Regions from separate parts of the Mesorhizobium sp. BR1-1-15 genome, predicted to be linked through region 2. Evidence: riboswitches for the same ligand, from Rfam matches in the RefSeq annotation. Region 2 holds a riboswitch; the other holds the start of a gene.
What was found. Region 2 has a riboswitch for thiamine pyrophosphate ahead of thiB (thiamine ABC transporter substrate binding subunit). Riboswitches for the same ligand answer to the same signal wherever they lie in the genome.
Positions count from the first base shown of each region.

Region 1 (7,641 bases), on a different contig from region 2:
AACGCGTTTACGAGCAAGCGATCGCCGATTACGACACGGTCATCCAGCTCGCCCCCAATTTTGCTGCGGCTCATTCTCGCCGGGGCCTCGCCAAGATCACGTCAGGCGATGCCGAAGGCGCTCTTGCCGATTGCAGCCGGGCTTCAACACTCGATCCAAAAGCGCGCGACGCCTACTTCTGCATGGGCATGGCCTGGCACGCCAAGGGCGACGCGGGGCGCGCGATTGCCGCCTATTCGGTAGCCATCGAGATCGATCCGAAAGACGACGCCAGCTATTATGGGCGCGGCATGGCGCGTGCTGACAGGAAGGACTATGACGAGGCAATCGCCGACTTCGGCCAGGCGATCAAGCTCGATCCCGACAATCGCGATTACGCGGTCGCCCGCAAGGCGGCTGTGGCTGCGAAGGGACAGGGCGATATGGCGGCCGCCACGCTCGGCGCCGTCAGCTCGGCGGCGGCCACCGCCAGTTCAGCCGCCGGTTCGGCCGCACCGAGCGATACTGATTCGGCCGCCAAGGCGCTTTTCGCCAAGGGTCGGAGGCTGCATGAGAAAAATGACTATGACGGCGCCATAGCCCTGTATGGCAAGGCGATCGCACTGGTCCCGGCATTTCATGACGCCTATCTGGCCCGGGCCATGGCTTGGGAGGCCAAGAACGATTATGCTCATGCTGTTGCCGATTACACGCAGGCGATCGCGATCAATCCGAATATAGCCGAGACCTACTACAGTCGCGGCCAGAACCTCAGTTTCCAGGAAAACTACGACGGGGCGTTTGCCGACTTCGAAAAGGCCATCAATCTCAACCCCGCGGACGCAAGGGTCTATGCCGATCGAGGCCTCCTATGGATGGGAGGGCACGAGGACGTCGCCGCGCTGCACGATTTCGAAAAGGCCATCAGCCTCGATCACAAGAACCCCTTTGGCTATTTCGGTCGAGGCGTGATCCGAACCAGCAGAGCGGACTGTGAAGGGGCCATCGCGGATTTCAGCCAGGCGATAAGGCTTAAGCCGGATTTCGCAACCGCCTACGAGGCGCGGAGCCGGGCGTGGGAAGCCAAGGGCAACCGCAAGCGTGCTCAGGCCGATCGCAAGAAGGCACTGAGCCTTGGGGTAGATTAGACGGGCTTTTCGGGAGGGCGCGGATTTTGCGTTGGAGTGGTTTGGGCGTAATGGCAGTCGCCGCTCTGTGCTTTATTGCCTTAAAGGTTTGCCTTGGGCGCAGCTCTGACGAGACTGACGAAAGGCAATCAGCTTGAGCAGCGCTGGCGCCCGATGCGGTTTGATCCCTACCCCAGATAGAAGTTACTGAAATAGTTGCCAAAATCCGGTTGCCGGGCAACGGGCTCGCCGTCCCCGTTCCGGAGGATGCCGGCGGCGAAGAGATAGGAACCGATCGCTTCCATCTTGGCCGGGTCCATGCTGCCTATGGCGCCGTTTTGCCGGCGCAGATAGTGCCCGTCGATCAGCGTCTTCAGCGAGGCGTGGATCAATGCCGGATTGGTCAGGGCACCCTTGTTGGCGGCGATCAGCAGTGTGGCCGCTTCTTCGGGATGATCGACGGTGAACTGGTAGCCGCGCCGCGTTGCCCGTATGAAGCCCGACGCCAATTCCGGATTTGCACGCAGATACGCATCGCTAGAGGAGATCAGCGTGGTGTGCTCGTCGGGGACGCCGTAGTCGGCATAGACGAAGCTTCGCTGTTTGATGCCTTTCAGTTCTGCCTCGACGCCTTCCCAGGTCGAGACCTCCAACGTGAAGTCGATCGAACCGTTGGCCAGCGCCTCATAGGCGGACGTGCCGAGCGTCACCGTTTCGAAAGCCCCCTTGCCGCCGTCGTGACGGATGATGGTCGAGATCAGCGCGTTTTCCCAGGCACTGCCGAAACCGCCATAGGTCAGGCCGTCAAGATCCCTGGGGGTTCTGATCTCGTCACGCGCTGCATTGAACACCAGCCGTCCGGTTTCGGACTGCACCACGGCATAGACCGCCTTGAGATCGGCGCCGGCGGTTTTCTGGGTGAAGAGGCCGATGGAGCCGTTGATGCCGAAATCGGCAACGCGGTTGGCAATCAGCGTGCCTGCACCGGTATCGCTGTAGGGCAGGATGTCGACCTCGAGGCCGGCCTCGCTGTAAAACCCTTTGTCGCGAGCGACGAACAGGCCGATATGGTTGGTGTTGACCGTCCAGTCCAGCGCCACCGTTACTTTCCGGGCGGCCGCCTGGGCAAGAGATCGGCCTGGCCGGGCTACAAGGGGAAGGCCGGCAGCGGCAGTGAGCAGCAAGGCTTGCCGGCGCGTCAGGTCAGTCATGGTCCGTGTCCTTCTGGTGGCTCGGGTTGAGGAGGATGTCGAGGATCTCGGCTTCGAGGGTGCCGGCCTGCCGTGCAGCGCCGCCGGCCAGTTCGCGTGGACGCGGCAGCGGCACGGTGATCTCAGCGACGACGCGCGCCGGCCGCGCCGAAAGCACATAGATGCGGTCGGACAGGAACACAGCTTCGCGCACGTCGTGGGTGATCAGCAGCGCCGTCCAGCAGTGGCGCCGCCGCATCTGTTCCAACCAGCGTTGCATGGCGGCGCGGGTCAGGGCATCGAGTGCGCCGAATGGCTCGTCGAGCAGCAGCATATCGCGTTCCTGCACCACGGTGCGCAGCAAGGCCGCTCGCTGGCGCATGCCGCCGGAAAGCTGCGCCGGAAAATGCCGTTCGAAACCGGCAAGCCCGAATTCCTCGAACAGCGGAGCAACGCGAGCGCGGGCAGCCTTGCGCCTGACACCTTGCACCTCAAGCCCGAGCGTGGCGTTGTCGAGAATGCGCCGCCAAGGCATCAACGCGTCGCGCTGCGGCATGAAAGCGAAATGCCGGCCGTGGTCATCGAGCGGCTTGCCGTCGAAGAATATCTCGCCCTCGCCGTGAAGCGCGCCGGTCAGAAGCTGGAACAGCGTCGACTTGCCGGCGCCGGAGGGGCCCAGAATGGAGACGAATTCGCCGGCGCCGACGCTGAGCGAAATGTCGGCAAGCACGTCGAGTCCTTCGAAGGCCTTGCGCACATGTCGCAGTTCGAGCCGGTTCATCGCCACGGCCCCTTTCCTGCGGCCCGCCCGCCGGCGGTCCGTTCCCATGGCATGGCAAGGCGCTGGACCAGCATCGTCAGCCCGAACAGGACGAGCGTCAGCACGGCGCTGACGGCGACGGCGGCCAGCACCAGGTCCGGGCGGAAGTTGTTCTTGGCGTTGAGCATGTAGATGCCGAGGCCCTTCGCCGCGCCCGCATATTCGGCGAAGATGGCGCCAACGACGGCATAGGTGATCGAGATCCTGACACCGGCGAAGAAGTAGGGCAGCGCCGAGGGCAGCCGCGCCAGGATGAAGACACGCCAGCGCCCTGCTCCCATGGCGCGCAGCATTTGGCCGATCTCAGCCTCTGTCGCCTCATAGCCTTCGGCCAAAGCCACCAACATCGGAAAGAAGGTGACCAGCGCCACCAGCATGATCTTGGGCATCAGCCCAAAGCCGAACCACAGCACCACCAGCGGTGCAATCGCCACCAGCGGCAAGGTCTGGCTGACCACGAAGACCGGAAAAAGGGCGCGCCGCAATGGCTGGAAGAAGTCGATCAATATCGACAGCGCAAAGGCAGCGCCGAGCGAACAGGCAAAGCCGGCGAGCGTGGCACGGAGGGTTGGCACGGCGTTATCGGCCAGCGCGTGCCGGTTGAGCATTGCCTGAGCGAAGACGCGCGATGGCGCCGGGAGGATTGTCGGCTTGATGCCACCAAAGCGCGCATAGAGTTCCCACGCGGCTAGCAGCAGCCCCACCGAAAGCATCGCCGGAGCGGTTCTGGCGATGAGGTCCACGATCGGACGCGAAGGGGCGGACGGGGAGGACACGCAGGTACCCGGAGCGGATGGCGCGGGGCGCGCCGTCAGACGGCGGTGGGGCTGTTGGCCGAGACGGTGACGTCGAGCGTTACGTGGCCGGCACCCGGCCCGAAGCGGCAAAAGGCCTCGTTGAGTGCGGTAAAAATGGCGCCTGCGTCGCCGCGCAACTTTGTGCAGAAATGCTTGGAGCGCTCATATACGCCCGACTGCTTCAGGAAGTCGATGCAGCCATAGATCTCGTCCATGTGGTCGTCGGTGCCCATGACATAAAGCGAGAACTGCGCCGCCGCCGGCTGGCCGGTGGCGGCCACGCCGCGCACGGCGGCGATAGCGGCTTCCTTGCGCGGGCCGAGCGGCCCGGCAGGTCCGCCAAACGCGTCGGAGCGGCAGATCGGATCGTCCGGCTCGCCCGGGCAGCCGCGCGAGATGGCGGCCGAAAGCACGCAATGCTTGCCGCTGCGCGCTGCCGCCACGAACAGGTCGCGCATGGCAGGAAACAGCACCTCGGGCGGTCCGACCAGCAAGGTCGAGATATCGTCGGTCTCGATCCGCAGTCGATCACGATAAGGGTCCAGTGCCCCGAGCGCGCCAAGGATGACGCCGACAAAATCGCTGGACATGGGATATAGGGAAATCTGTGCGCCTGAAAACATCGCCCGCCTCGCTCCGCTGGTATTACCCAGATCAGCTTCTAGGGTCTGTGGGCTTGCCGCCCCCGTCTCAGCCCCGACCGTACGGAGCACCCCTGTGGATGGACGCGTTAAAGCACCAATCGGGCGGCTATGAAAGCTGTTTTTTCAGGACCATCGCCGGAAATGCATTGCGCCAGGCCTGATTATGGGCGGTTCCGTCGGGCCCGGTCTTGAGGGAAATTTGTCCGGAACCTTAGCCACGACGAGTGGTTGTCCCTATAGTCGCAAACGCGACGAACTTCGTGGAAACGAGCGAAGACTTCACAGAAATGGAGACAAACCATGCTCATGAAAATCCTCGCAGCTTCGGCTCTTACCATTGGTCTCGCGACTTCGGCGATGGCGCAAAGTGCTGGCGGAAACGGCGCCAATAATGGGCCCGGCAGCGGCCAGTCGGTCACGGTCGACCCGAACACGCCGGCATCGCCGAACACGGTGGATCCTGGCACGACCGGCAGCACGACCGTCATGCCCGACGGCATGAATTCGAACGCGGACCGGAACTGTCCGGCCAGCCCACAAGGTGCTCAGCCGGATGCCAGCCACACCGCTCCGGGCACGGCTTCGCCGACCGTCAATGACAAGCATTGCGGCAAGTAGCCATTCGCCGAAACTGCTGGAGAACGCCACGGGGCGTCTGTTCCGTGGCGTTTCCGTCTCTTTATGTTTCACCCTCGCCGAACAGGCAGGCGCCTGAGACGTAAACCGCCATCGGCCTTCGTCTCGGTTCGGGCGCCGTCTACGAAACAGCCTTTTCGCGAACCGGCAGCTTCCAGCCCGGCCTGACGAAATGACAGGTGTAGCCGTTCGGGTATTTCTGCAGATAGTCCTGATGCTCGGGTTCGGCTTCCCAGAACGCGCCGGCCGGAGCCACCTCGGTGACCACCTTGCCGGGCCACAGGCCCGAGGCGTCGACGTCGGCGATAGTGTCTTCGGCGACGCGCTTCTGCTCATCGGTGGTGTAGTAGATCGCCGAACGGTAGCTCATCCCCACATCGTTGCCCTGGCGGTTGCGTGTCGTCGGATCATGAATCTGGAAGAAGAACTCCAGCAGCGTACGGTAGCTCACCCTGGCGGGATCGAAATTGATCTCGATGGCTTCGGCATGGGTGCCATGGTTTCGGTAGGTGGCATCAGGCACGTCGCCGCCGCTGTAGCCGACGCGCGTGGACAGGACGCCCGGGATGCGTCGGATCAGATCCTGCATGCCCCAGAAACAGCCGCCGGCAAGCACCGCGCGTTCGCTTGAAGTCGCCATATCAAATCTCCCCAAAGCAACTCCGGGGAAAGGTTGTAGCCGTTTCCGTCCGGAATTGCGCACGATAAAACTGGAGGCCCGGCGCTATGACAGCCGCTCCAGGATTTCCCATAGATGGGCATTGTCGTCGGCTTCGTCCAGTCGACGGGCGCGTCCTGCTGCCGATCACCACGGACGCGCGGCGTCACTCCCCAGGCCTGAACCTGCGCACCACGACCTCGAATACGATATCCGATATCCACATCGCGCAGACGCCGATGAGGAATGCGGCCGCCAGGGTCGTGGTGTCGTCATTGGCCATCGGCAGGCCCATGGCGCGGGAATACTGGACCACGGGCAGCGTCAGATAGGCGGCGGCTAGCGCGCCGCAGATCGGCGAGGCCACCATCTCGCGCGGTTTGTAGCGGTGGCGCGACAGCGCGCGCAATATGCCGCCGGAAAGGCCGGCGACCACCACCGGCACCTTGATACCGAGCAGGTCGAAAAGATCATGCATCATTTCATTGTCTCGCGATCAGGAAACAGAATGACCGATCCGGCACCGAAGATGAGCGGTCCCCGAGCAGCAGGGCCCGAATCGAGCGGCAACACGATCGTCATGGCTTCCACCCGCACAGTTTCTCGCCCTTGCGGTTGTGCGCCAGCAGCGTCCGGACTTCCGCATCCGACAGTGCTGCGACGGCGGATGCGGACAAGCGCAGCGGGCTCGAGACCGCGCAAAATCCGCCGGTGACGGTGGTGCAGCCGGCTACCGCGACAAGTGCTGCGGCCGCTGCGACAATCAATCCCTTGCCCATGACCTGAGCTCCTTTCGGGCAGTGGCGGCGGGTAGCGCGCCGATATCGTTGTCAACCTGGTTGGCGACGTCCCGCGCCGCCGCCTCGGCCGCGGCCTGCCGGCTGCGTTCGGCGCGCTCGCCGGCAAGCCGCTGGCGAACACCCCAGCCAAACGCAGCGGCGATGGCCGCGCCGATGCCGAGAACGGTCGAATTGCTGAGCAGGAAGGAGAGGAGCGCGCTCATTGGTTTGGCGCGTCCTTGACGAGATAGCCGACGGCAAAGACGGCTAGCGGCAGCAGCGTGGCCCATGTCTCGGCATCGTACCAGGATGGCCAGACATTGCGCACGAAGACGCCGGAAATCGAAACGGCGGCGGCGGCGATGGTCGCGGCCGTCAGTTTGTTGGTCGGGCGGATGGTCGGCTGGGTTGTGGTGGCCATGATCAGAACATTCCTTGCAAGGCGGCGGCGATGTGGTGCCAGGCGGCGTAGGCGACGAGCAGGCACGCGACAATGATCCCGCCCGCCTTGGTGGCAGCTGGGATGTTGGCGCCGGCAGGCGCCGCCGCGACCGGTTCGACGGCATCTACGGCAGCAGCGCCGCCCGGCGCCGCCGCAGCAGCGGCCGGTGCAGGATCTGGCCGCGTGGCCGATGCCTCGCCTGCCCCGACAGCCGTCAGCAGCAGCGCCTGTGCGCGGACGGATCCGACCCGGCTCGACCAGCCTTTGCCGAAAGTCGACCAGGTCGGAAGCCGCTTCAGGAAAGCCAGGCGGGCATCGCAGAGATTGTCGATGACGACGGCGGCCGGTCTGGAACTGACGGCAGCGAGCGTCTCGGGCCCGATGCGGCCGTCCGGGGCGGCGCCGACCACTGCTTGAAGATATTTCGCCGCCCTGCCCGGCCCGCTGTTCACGGCAAAATCGAACACTGCGTAGTCCACGCCATCGGGCAACTCGGCGCCAGCCACCGCATCCCAGTAGAAGCGGCGGTACACCGTGGCGAGTTGGGCATCGCTGATCTTCCTGAGATC
Region 1 covers NZ_JAIUIF010000012.1:109,766-117,406, reverse strand. The annotation lists gene LB541_RS20415 (tetratricopeptide repeat protein) at 1-1,127, shown strand, start outside; gene LB541_RS20410 (ABC transporter substrate-binding protein) at 1,295-2,317, opposite strand; gene LB541_RS20405 (ABC transporter ATP-binding protein) at 2,310-3,077, opposite strand; gene LB541_RS20400 (ABC transporter permease) at 3,074-3,829, opposite strand; gene LB541_RS20395 (Ykof family thiamine-binding protein) at 3,928-4,536, opposite strand; TPP riboswitch at 4,527-4,640, opposite strand; gene LB541_RS20390 (hypothetical protein) at 4,858-5,175, shown strand; gene msrA (peptide-methionine (S)-S-oxide reductase MsrA) at 5,315-5,833, opposite strand; gene LB541_RS20380 (hypothetical protein) at 6,018-6,329, opposite strand; gene LB541_RS20375 (hypothetical protein) at 6,430-6,630, opposite strand; gene LB541_RS20370 (ABC transporter permease) at 6,615-6,854, opposite strand; gene LB541_RS20365 (hypothetical protein) at 6,851-7,051, opposite strand; gene LB541_RS20360 (glycoside hydrolase family 108 protein) at 7,054-7,641, opposite strand, start outside.
Region 1: linked by a shared signal. The riboswitch ahead of LB541_RS20395 (Ykof family thiamine-binding protein) and the one ahead of thiB (thiamine ABC transporter substrate binding subunit) in region 2 are both predicted to bind thiamine pyrophosphate.

Region 2 (7,641 bases):
GCTCCTTGTCGAGGGCGGCGATGGTCTTCTGGAACGAGGCCGGATCGCGCTCGTAATAGGCCGGATCGGCGATGTTGTTCTCCAGCCGCGAGATCGAGGCTGTCACCGCCTCGATCTTCTTGGGCAGCGATTCCAGCGCGAATTTCTGCTTGAACGAGAGTTTTTTTGCCGGGGCTTTGGCGGTGGGGCTGTCCGCCTTCGCCGTCGGCGCCTCGCTTGCATCCGCCTTCGCCCGCGCCTTGCGGTCGTCGAGCCTGGTGCCGCCGCGCTGCGCCAGCATGTCGGAATAGCCGCCGGCATATTCGACCCAGCGGCCGCCGCCGTCCGGCGCGATCACGCTGGTCACGGTGCGGTCGAGGAAATCGCGGTCGTGGCTGACCAGGATGACCGTACCGGCAAAGCCGGCGACCAGTTCCTGCAGCAACTCCAGCGTTTCCATGTCGAGATCGTTGGTCGGCTCATCGAGCACCAGCAAGTTCGCCGGCCGGGCCAGCACGCGCGCAAGGATCAGCCGTGCCCGCTCGCCGCCCGACAGCTCGCGCACCGGCGTGCGTGCCTGCTCCGGCTTGAACAGGAAGTCCTTCATGTAGGAGACGACGTGGCGCTGCTCGCCATTGATGACAAGGTTCTCGCCGCGCCCGTCGGTGAGATATTGCGCCAGCGTTTCCTGCGGATCGACCGCCTCGCGCTTCTGGTCGAGCGTGGCGATCTCCAGATTGGTGCCGAGCCGCACCGAACCGGCATCCGGCTGCAATTCTCCGGTCAGCATCTTCAGAAGCGTCGTCTTGCCGGCGCCGTTCGGCCCGACGAGGCCGATGCGGTCGCCGCGCTGGATGCGGGTCGAGAACCCCTTGACCACGGTGAGGTCGCCAAAGCTCTTCTCGATGTTCCTGGCCTCGATCACCAGCTTGCCGGATTCGGCGGCGTCGCTGGCCACCATGGTCGCGGTGCCTTCGGCGCCGCGATGGCCGCGAAAACGCTGGCGCATGGTCTGCAATTCGCCCAGGCGGCGCATGTTGCGCTTGCGCCGCGCCGTCACGCCATAACGCAGCCAGTGTTCCTCGCGCACGATCTGGCGGCCGAGCTTGTGCTGTTCGCGCTCTTCTTCCTCAAGCACCTGGTCGCGCCATTCCTCGAAATGGCCGAAGCCCTTATCCAGCCGGCGCGTCTGGCCCCGGTCGAGCCACACGGTGGCGCGCGAGACGCGCTCAAGGAAACGGCGGTCGTGCGAGATGACGATGAGGGCCGAGGAGGTGCGGACGAGTTCCTCTTCCAGCCATTCGATCACCGAGAGATCGAGGTGGTTGGTCGGCTCATCGAGCAGCAGGATATCAGGCTCGGGCGCCATGACGCGGGCAAGGGCGGCGCGCCTGGCCTCGCCGCCGGAGAGGTCGCCCGGCTGCTCCTCGCCCGAGAGGCCGAGGTGCTCCATCAGGTAGCTGGCGCGATAAGGATCGTCGGCGGGACCGAGCCCGGCCTCGACATAGGCGCGCACGGTTGCGAAGCCGTCCATGTCGGGCATTTGCGGCAGATAGCGGACGGTCGCCGATGGCTGGCGGAACACCTCGCCGTCCTGCGGCTCGATCAGGCCGGCGGCGATCTTGAGCAGCGTCGACTTGCCGGACCCGTTGCGGCCGACCAGCGCGATCTTGTCGCCTGCCGACGCAGCCAAGTCGGCGCCGTCGAGCAGGGGCGTGCCGCCGAACGTCAGTTTTATTCCGTCGAGATTGAGAAGAGGCGGCGCCATGTCAGCTTTCTGGCAAGGGATAGGGATGGGCGAGCAGCAGCGCGCGCCCCGCTCCCAGCGCGATCTCGAGCCTGCCCTTGACCTCATTAGAGATGGTCAGCGATGAGCCGAACGCGACCTTGACGCGGTCAAGCGGCCATTTCGCGCCGGCGACGGTCAGCCCGGCAAGCTCGGAAAAACCCAGGATCGAGAACAGGGTGCCGTCTGTATAGTCGAAGTGGACCGTGCCGTGCGCCAGGGGCACGCCTTCCTGCGCGCCGCTGGTCAACAGCACCTTTGTCCCGGCCCCGGCCAGCCGCAGGGCGAGCGCCATGTGCAGGAAGGCATGGTCGGCGCGTTTGCCGCCGAAGGCGCCGGCAAGCACGAGGCTGGTCGCGCCGCGCTCCAGGGCGGCCGATATCGCGAGTTCGCCATCGGTGGCGTCCTTCTCTGCCGGGAAGGTTCGGCGCGGCACGGCGGCCAACTCATCCGGCAGGCCGGCGGGCACGGAATCGAAATCGCCGACCCACAGTTCCGGCACAAGGCCGAGCGTCCTCGCATGGCCGATGCCGGCATCGGCGGCGATGACGCGGGTCCCCTCGACCTGACGGTCGAGCCGTGGCGTGCGGATGAGGTCGCCGCCAAGCAGGATGGTGAATGTGCTCATATCGTGTGGCCCTTACCAGCCCGACAGCGGAAACGGAAGGCCGGCAAACAGCCACTTGCGCGGTTCACCGGCCGGGCCTATGTGTCGAGGCGCTCTAACGGGGTGCCGGACGCGATATTCGCGGACCGGCTGAGAGGCAGTCTCGCCAACCCGCTGAACCTGATCCGGTTTGTACCGGCGGAGGGATTAGACGTTTCGGACAGTCCGACGCCTCAATTCCTTTAACCCGAACGAAGGAGGCGCCGATGCGCACGCTTTTATACGCCCTTGTCTCTGCAATGGTCGTGGTTCTGTCCGGGCCGGCCTTAGCCAAGGACAAGCTCACCGTCTACACTTATGAGAGCTTTACCGCCGACTGGGGCCCCGGCCCGGTGGTGAAGAAGGAATTCGAGGCCGAATGCGGCTGCGATGTCGACTTCGTCTCGGTTGCCGACGGCGTCGCGCTGCTCAACCGCGTCAAGCTGGAAGGGGCCGCGACTAAGGCCGACATCGTGCTTGGCCTCGACACCAATCTCACCGCCGATGCCAAGGCCACTGGCCTGTTTGCGCCGCATGGCGCCGTGACCGGGCTCAATGTGCCGGGCGGCTGGAACGACGACATCTTTGTCCCGTACGACTATGGCTATTTCGCCGTCGTCTATGACACGCAGAAGCTGAAGACGCCGCCCAAGAGCCTGAAGGAATTGGTCGAGGGCAGTGCCGACGACAAGATCGTCATCCAGGATCCGCGCACATCGACGCCGGGCCTCGGCCTGCTGTTGTGGGTGAAGTCGGTCTATGGCGACAAGGCGCCGGAGGCCTGGGCCAAGCTCAAGGCAAAGGTCTTGACCGTGACGCCGGGCTGGAGCGAGGCCTACGGCCTGTTCACCAAGGGCGAGGTGCCGATGGTGTTGTCCTACACGACCTCGCCCGCCTACCACATGGTTGCCGAGAACACCGAGCGCTACCAGGCCGCTTCCTTCGAGGAGGGCGAATATCTGCAGATCGAGGTCGCCGGCATCACCACGACGGGAGCCAAAAATCCGCTGGCGGAAAAGTTCATTGCCTTCATGACGGGGCCGAAATTCCAGGATGCCATCCCCGAGACCAACTGGATGTTCCCGGCCGGCAAGACGGACAAGCCGCTCAATCCCGCCTTCGACAGACTGGTCAAACCGACCAAGACCTTGCTGTTCAGCCCCGAGGAGGTCGCGGCCAACCGCAAGGCATGGGTGGATGAATGGCTGGCGGTGATGAGCAAGTAGTTTGGTCGTATGATCGAATGATGAGTGCTCTACGGCGCCCCCCTCTGTCCTGCCGGACATCTCCCCCACAAGGGGGGAGATTGGCCGTCACGACGGCTTTCGCCAATTGGCGACGTCACAGGAGAGGGTGGAGCGCTGAAGCAGCCAATCTCCCCCCAAGTGGGGGAGATGTCCGGCAGGACAGAGGGGGGCGCGAAGGAACGCGACGCTCGCTAAAGGTCCTTTGGGTGGCGCAGCGTGCAGCGCGCGTCTGACCCCCGCATCTCCGCCGGCATCCTCGCGCTTGCGGCGATCGCGCTGCTGATCGGCGGCGCGTTTGCGGGTCTTCTTTTCGAAGGCGCGAACGATTTCTCCGGAGCCTGGGCAGCCTTCGATGCTTATCTCCTGCGCGTCGTGCGCTTTACGTTGTGGCAGGCGGCGCTTTCGACGCTGCTGTCGGTGGCGCCGGCCCTGTTCGTGGCTCGCGCGCTGTCGCGGCATCCGCACTTTCCCGGCCGCGGCTTCATCCTCCAGCTCTTCGCCCTGCCGTTGGCGCTGCCGGCGATCGTGGCGGCGCTCGGCATCCTGGCGCTCTATGGCCGCGCCGGCTATTTCGCCGGCTTTCTTGGTGCCGTCGGCGGTTACAATTGGCCGGGCATCTATGGCCTCTCCGGCATCCTCGTTGCTCATGTCTTCTTCAACCTGCCGCTGGCCACGCGGCTGTTCCTCGAAGCGCTGCAAACCATCCAAGCCGACCAATGGCGGCTGGCGAGCCAGCTCGGCATGGGTGCCGCACCGGCTTTCCGGCTGATCGAGTGGCCGACACTGCGCGCCGCTCTGCCGGGCGTCGCCGGCCTGGTGTTCATGCTCTGCATCACATCCTTCACGATCGTGTTGACGCTGGGCGGTGGCCCCGGCGCGACGACGCTGGAGGTCGGCATCTACCAGGCGCTGCGTTTCGATTTCGATCCCGCGCGGGCGGTGGCGCTGACGCTGCTGCAGATCGCGCTGACCTTTGTCGTGGTGCTGGCGTTGACGCGGCTCGGCGCCAACACCACCGGTGACGCCAATCTGCCGGTGGCGCCGCGCCGCTACGTCTCGGCCGGCAGGACCGAGACCGCGCTGAATGCCGCGCTCGTCGTGCTGGCCCTTTTGTTCGTCGCCGGGCCGATGACGGCGACGGTGATGTCAGGCCTCGGCGCCGACCTCGGTCGTCTCGCCGGCGAAGCGGCGGTGCGGCAGGCGACGCTGACCAGCGCCGTGCTGGCTTTCCTGTCGGCGCTGCTGTCGGTTGCGCTGTCGCTTTCGCTCACCATGGCGCGCCGCGTGCTGGCCCTGAAGCGCCGCTCCGGTCCGCGGACCGTGCTCGAACACGCCACCGACACCGGTGCCGGCTTCGTCCTGGTCGTGCCGCCCATCGTCATCGGCGCCGGCTGGTTCCTTCTGCTGCGCCATGTCGGCGATGTCTTTGCCATAGCCCCGGTCATGGTCGTCACTGTCAATGCAGTCATGGCGATGCCTTTCGCCATCCGTGCCATCCGCCCCGCCTATGATGCGGCGAGCGAGCGCCATGAGCGGCTCTGCGCGCTTCTGGGAATAGCGGGCTGGGCCCGGTTGCGGCTGGTCGACTGGCCCTCGCTGCGACGGCCGCTGGCCACCGCCTTCGCGTTTGCCATGGCGCTGTCGCTTGGCGATCTCGGCGTCATCGCATTGTTCGGCAGTGATTCCGTGCAGACCTTGCCCTACCTTCTCCTGGCGCGCATGGGCAGCTACCGTACCGAGGACGCCGCCGGCCTGGCGCTGCTGCTCGGTCTGGTCTGCCTTGCGCTTGTGGTGGCGGCGAGCGGGCTGGGAAGGGGAGAACGAGACTGATGGCTGCGGGCGCCACCAATGGTGCGACAAGGGGAGCCGAGGTGCGGCTGGACACGGTCTCGTTCAGCTACGGCGACGCGCCGCTCGTTTTCGATGTCGATTTCGCCGCGTCGAAAATTACCGCCATCATGGGGCCGAGCGGCTCGGGCAAGTCGACGCTGCTCAATCTGGTGGCGGGCTTCGAGACGCCGCAGGCTGGCCGCGTGCTGATCGGCGGCGCCGATGTCGGCGCGGCGCCGCCTTCGGCGCGGCCCGTGTCGATGGTGTTCCAGGAAAACAATCTTTTTGCCCATCTTTCGGTCGAAGAGAATGTCGGGCTCGGCCGCTCGCCCTCGCTGCGGCTGACCGAGGCCGACGGCGCTGACATCGCGGAGGCGATCGCGCGCACCGGCCTCGCGGGCAAGGAAAGACGCCTGCCGCGCGAACTTTCGGGAGGCGAACGCCAGCGTGTCGCATTGGCGCGCGTGCTGGTTCGCAACCGCCCGGTGCTTCTTCTGGACGAGCCTTTCGCTTCACTCGGACCGGCCTTGCGCGACGACATGCTCGATCTTGTCGCCGACGTGCATGCCGAGCGGGGCATGACGCTGCTGTTCGTTACGCACCAGCCACAGGACGCACGCCGTATTTGTGAGGAGGTGGTGTTCCTCGACAACGGCATGGTTGCCGCCAAGGGCAAGGCGGATGATTTCTTTGCCGGGGCTGGTCCTGAAGTTTTCCGGCGCTATGTTGGCACAAGCGCCTGGGAGGCTGGATCACGAGATATTGCCCGGAAGCGGACATAATTTACGCTCAAACCGGCTCCTGGCGACGGGGCGATTGCTTGCCTTGACAGAGGTAGTGTGGCTAGGTCCGCCCTGTACCGGTCCGGTGCAGGCCGTGATTTGCCTGCGGCATCCGCCGCGCGTTGGTATGGCGTGGATGCTGTAATGCTTTGATTTGCGCATGAGCCCTTGCGAGGATCGCCCCGATTTTCGCGGGCATGCGCCAGACCCGAAAGGAAGCCGTTCTGCCGACCGGCACGGAAAGACCAAGAGGGAAAATGCTGGCGCGCTTTCTGGCGCTGGCCGGCTTTGTCGTGGCCCTGGCAAGCTGCCAGATGTTCACACCTCCGGAAGTCCAGGAATCCGGCTTCCAGCCTTCCGACAAACCGATCACGGTCGACAATGTCGCGGCCAATAACAAATTGGCCGAACTGGCCAAGGCGCAGCATCCACGCATCCTGGCGACCTATGGCGGCGAATACTCCGATCCCAAGCTCGAGCGCATGGTCGCCAAGGTCGTAGGCAGCCTGACGGTGGTGTCGGCCAACCCGACCCAGACCTATCGTATCACCATCCTCAATTCGCCCAACGTCAATGCCTTCGCACTGCCGGGCGGCTACCTCTACGTCACGCGCGGCCTGCTGGCCCTGGCCAATGATTCGGCCGAGCTCGCCGCCGTCATCGCGCATGAGATGGGCCACGTCACCGCCAACCACGGCCTGCAGCGCCAGCAGCTCGAGGCCGAGGAGGGGCTCGCCACCAAGGTTGTTTCCGACGTGCTCGGCGACAGCCCGACCGCCAAGGCGGCGCTGATCCGCGGCAAGCTGAGACTGGCGCAGTTTTCGCGCAACCAGGAACTGGAAGCCGACGCGATCGGCATCAAGTCGATCGGCGAAGCCGGCTACGATCCTTACGCCGCCGGCCGCTTCTTGCAGTCCATGTCGGCCTACACCGATTTCCGCTCGATCAGCGGCGCCACCGACGCCAGCCTCGATTTCCTGGCAACGCATCCCAATACGCCGCAGCGTATCGACCTTGCGCAACGCCATGCCCGCCAGTTCGGCCCGCCGGGCGTCGGCACCCGCGATCGCGACGCCTTCCTCGCCGGGATAGACGGCCTGCTCTACGGCGACACGCCGGAAGAAGGGTATGTGCGCGGCGAGACCTTTCTGCATCCGGGCCTGGGCGTGTCCTTCTCGGTGCCGGAGGGCTTCATCATCGACAATTCGGCCGCCGCCGTGACGGCGACCGGGCCGGGCGACATTGCGATCCGCTTCGACGGCGTGTCGATCGACAAGAACCGTGCGCTGACCGATTATATCAGGAGCGGCTGGGTGGCCGGTCTCGACGACGCGAGCGTCAGGCAGGAAACGATCAACGGCAACGAGGCGG
Region 2 covers NZ_JAIUIF010000003.1:31,614-39,254, reverse strand. The annotation lists gene LB541_RS06320 (ABC-F family ATP-binding cassette domain-containing protein) at 1-1,747, opposite strand, end outside; gene LB541_RS06315 (thiamine diphosphokinase) at 1,749-2,393, opposite strand; TPP riboswitch at 2,482-2,596, shown strand; gene thiB (thiamine ABC transporter substrate binding subunit) at 2,639-3,637, shown strand; gene thiP (thiamine/thiamine pyrophosphate ABC transporter permease) at 3,875-5,488, shown strand; gene thiQ (thiamine ABC transporter ATP-binding protein) at 5,488-6,270, shown strand; gene LB541_RS06295 (M48 family metalloprotease) at 6,528-7,641, shown strand, end outside.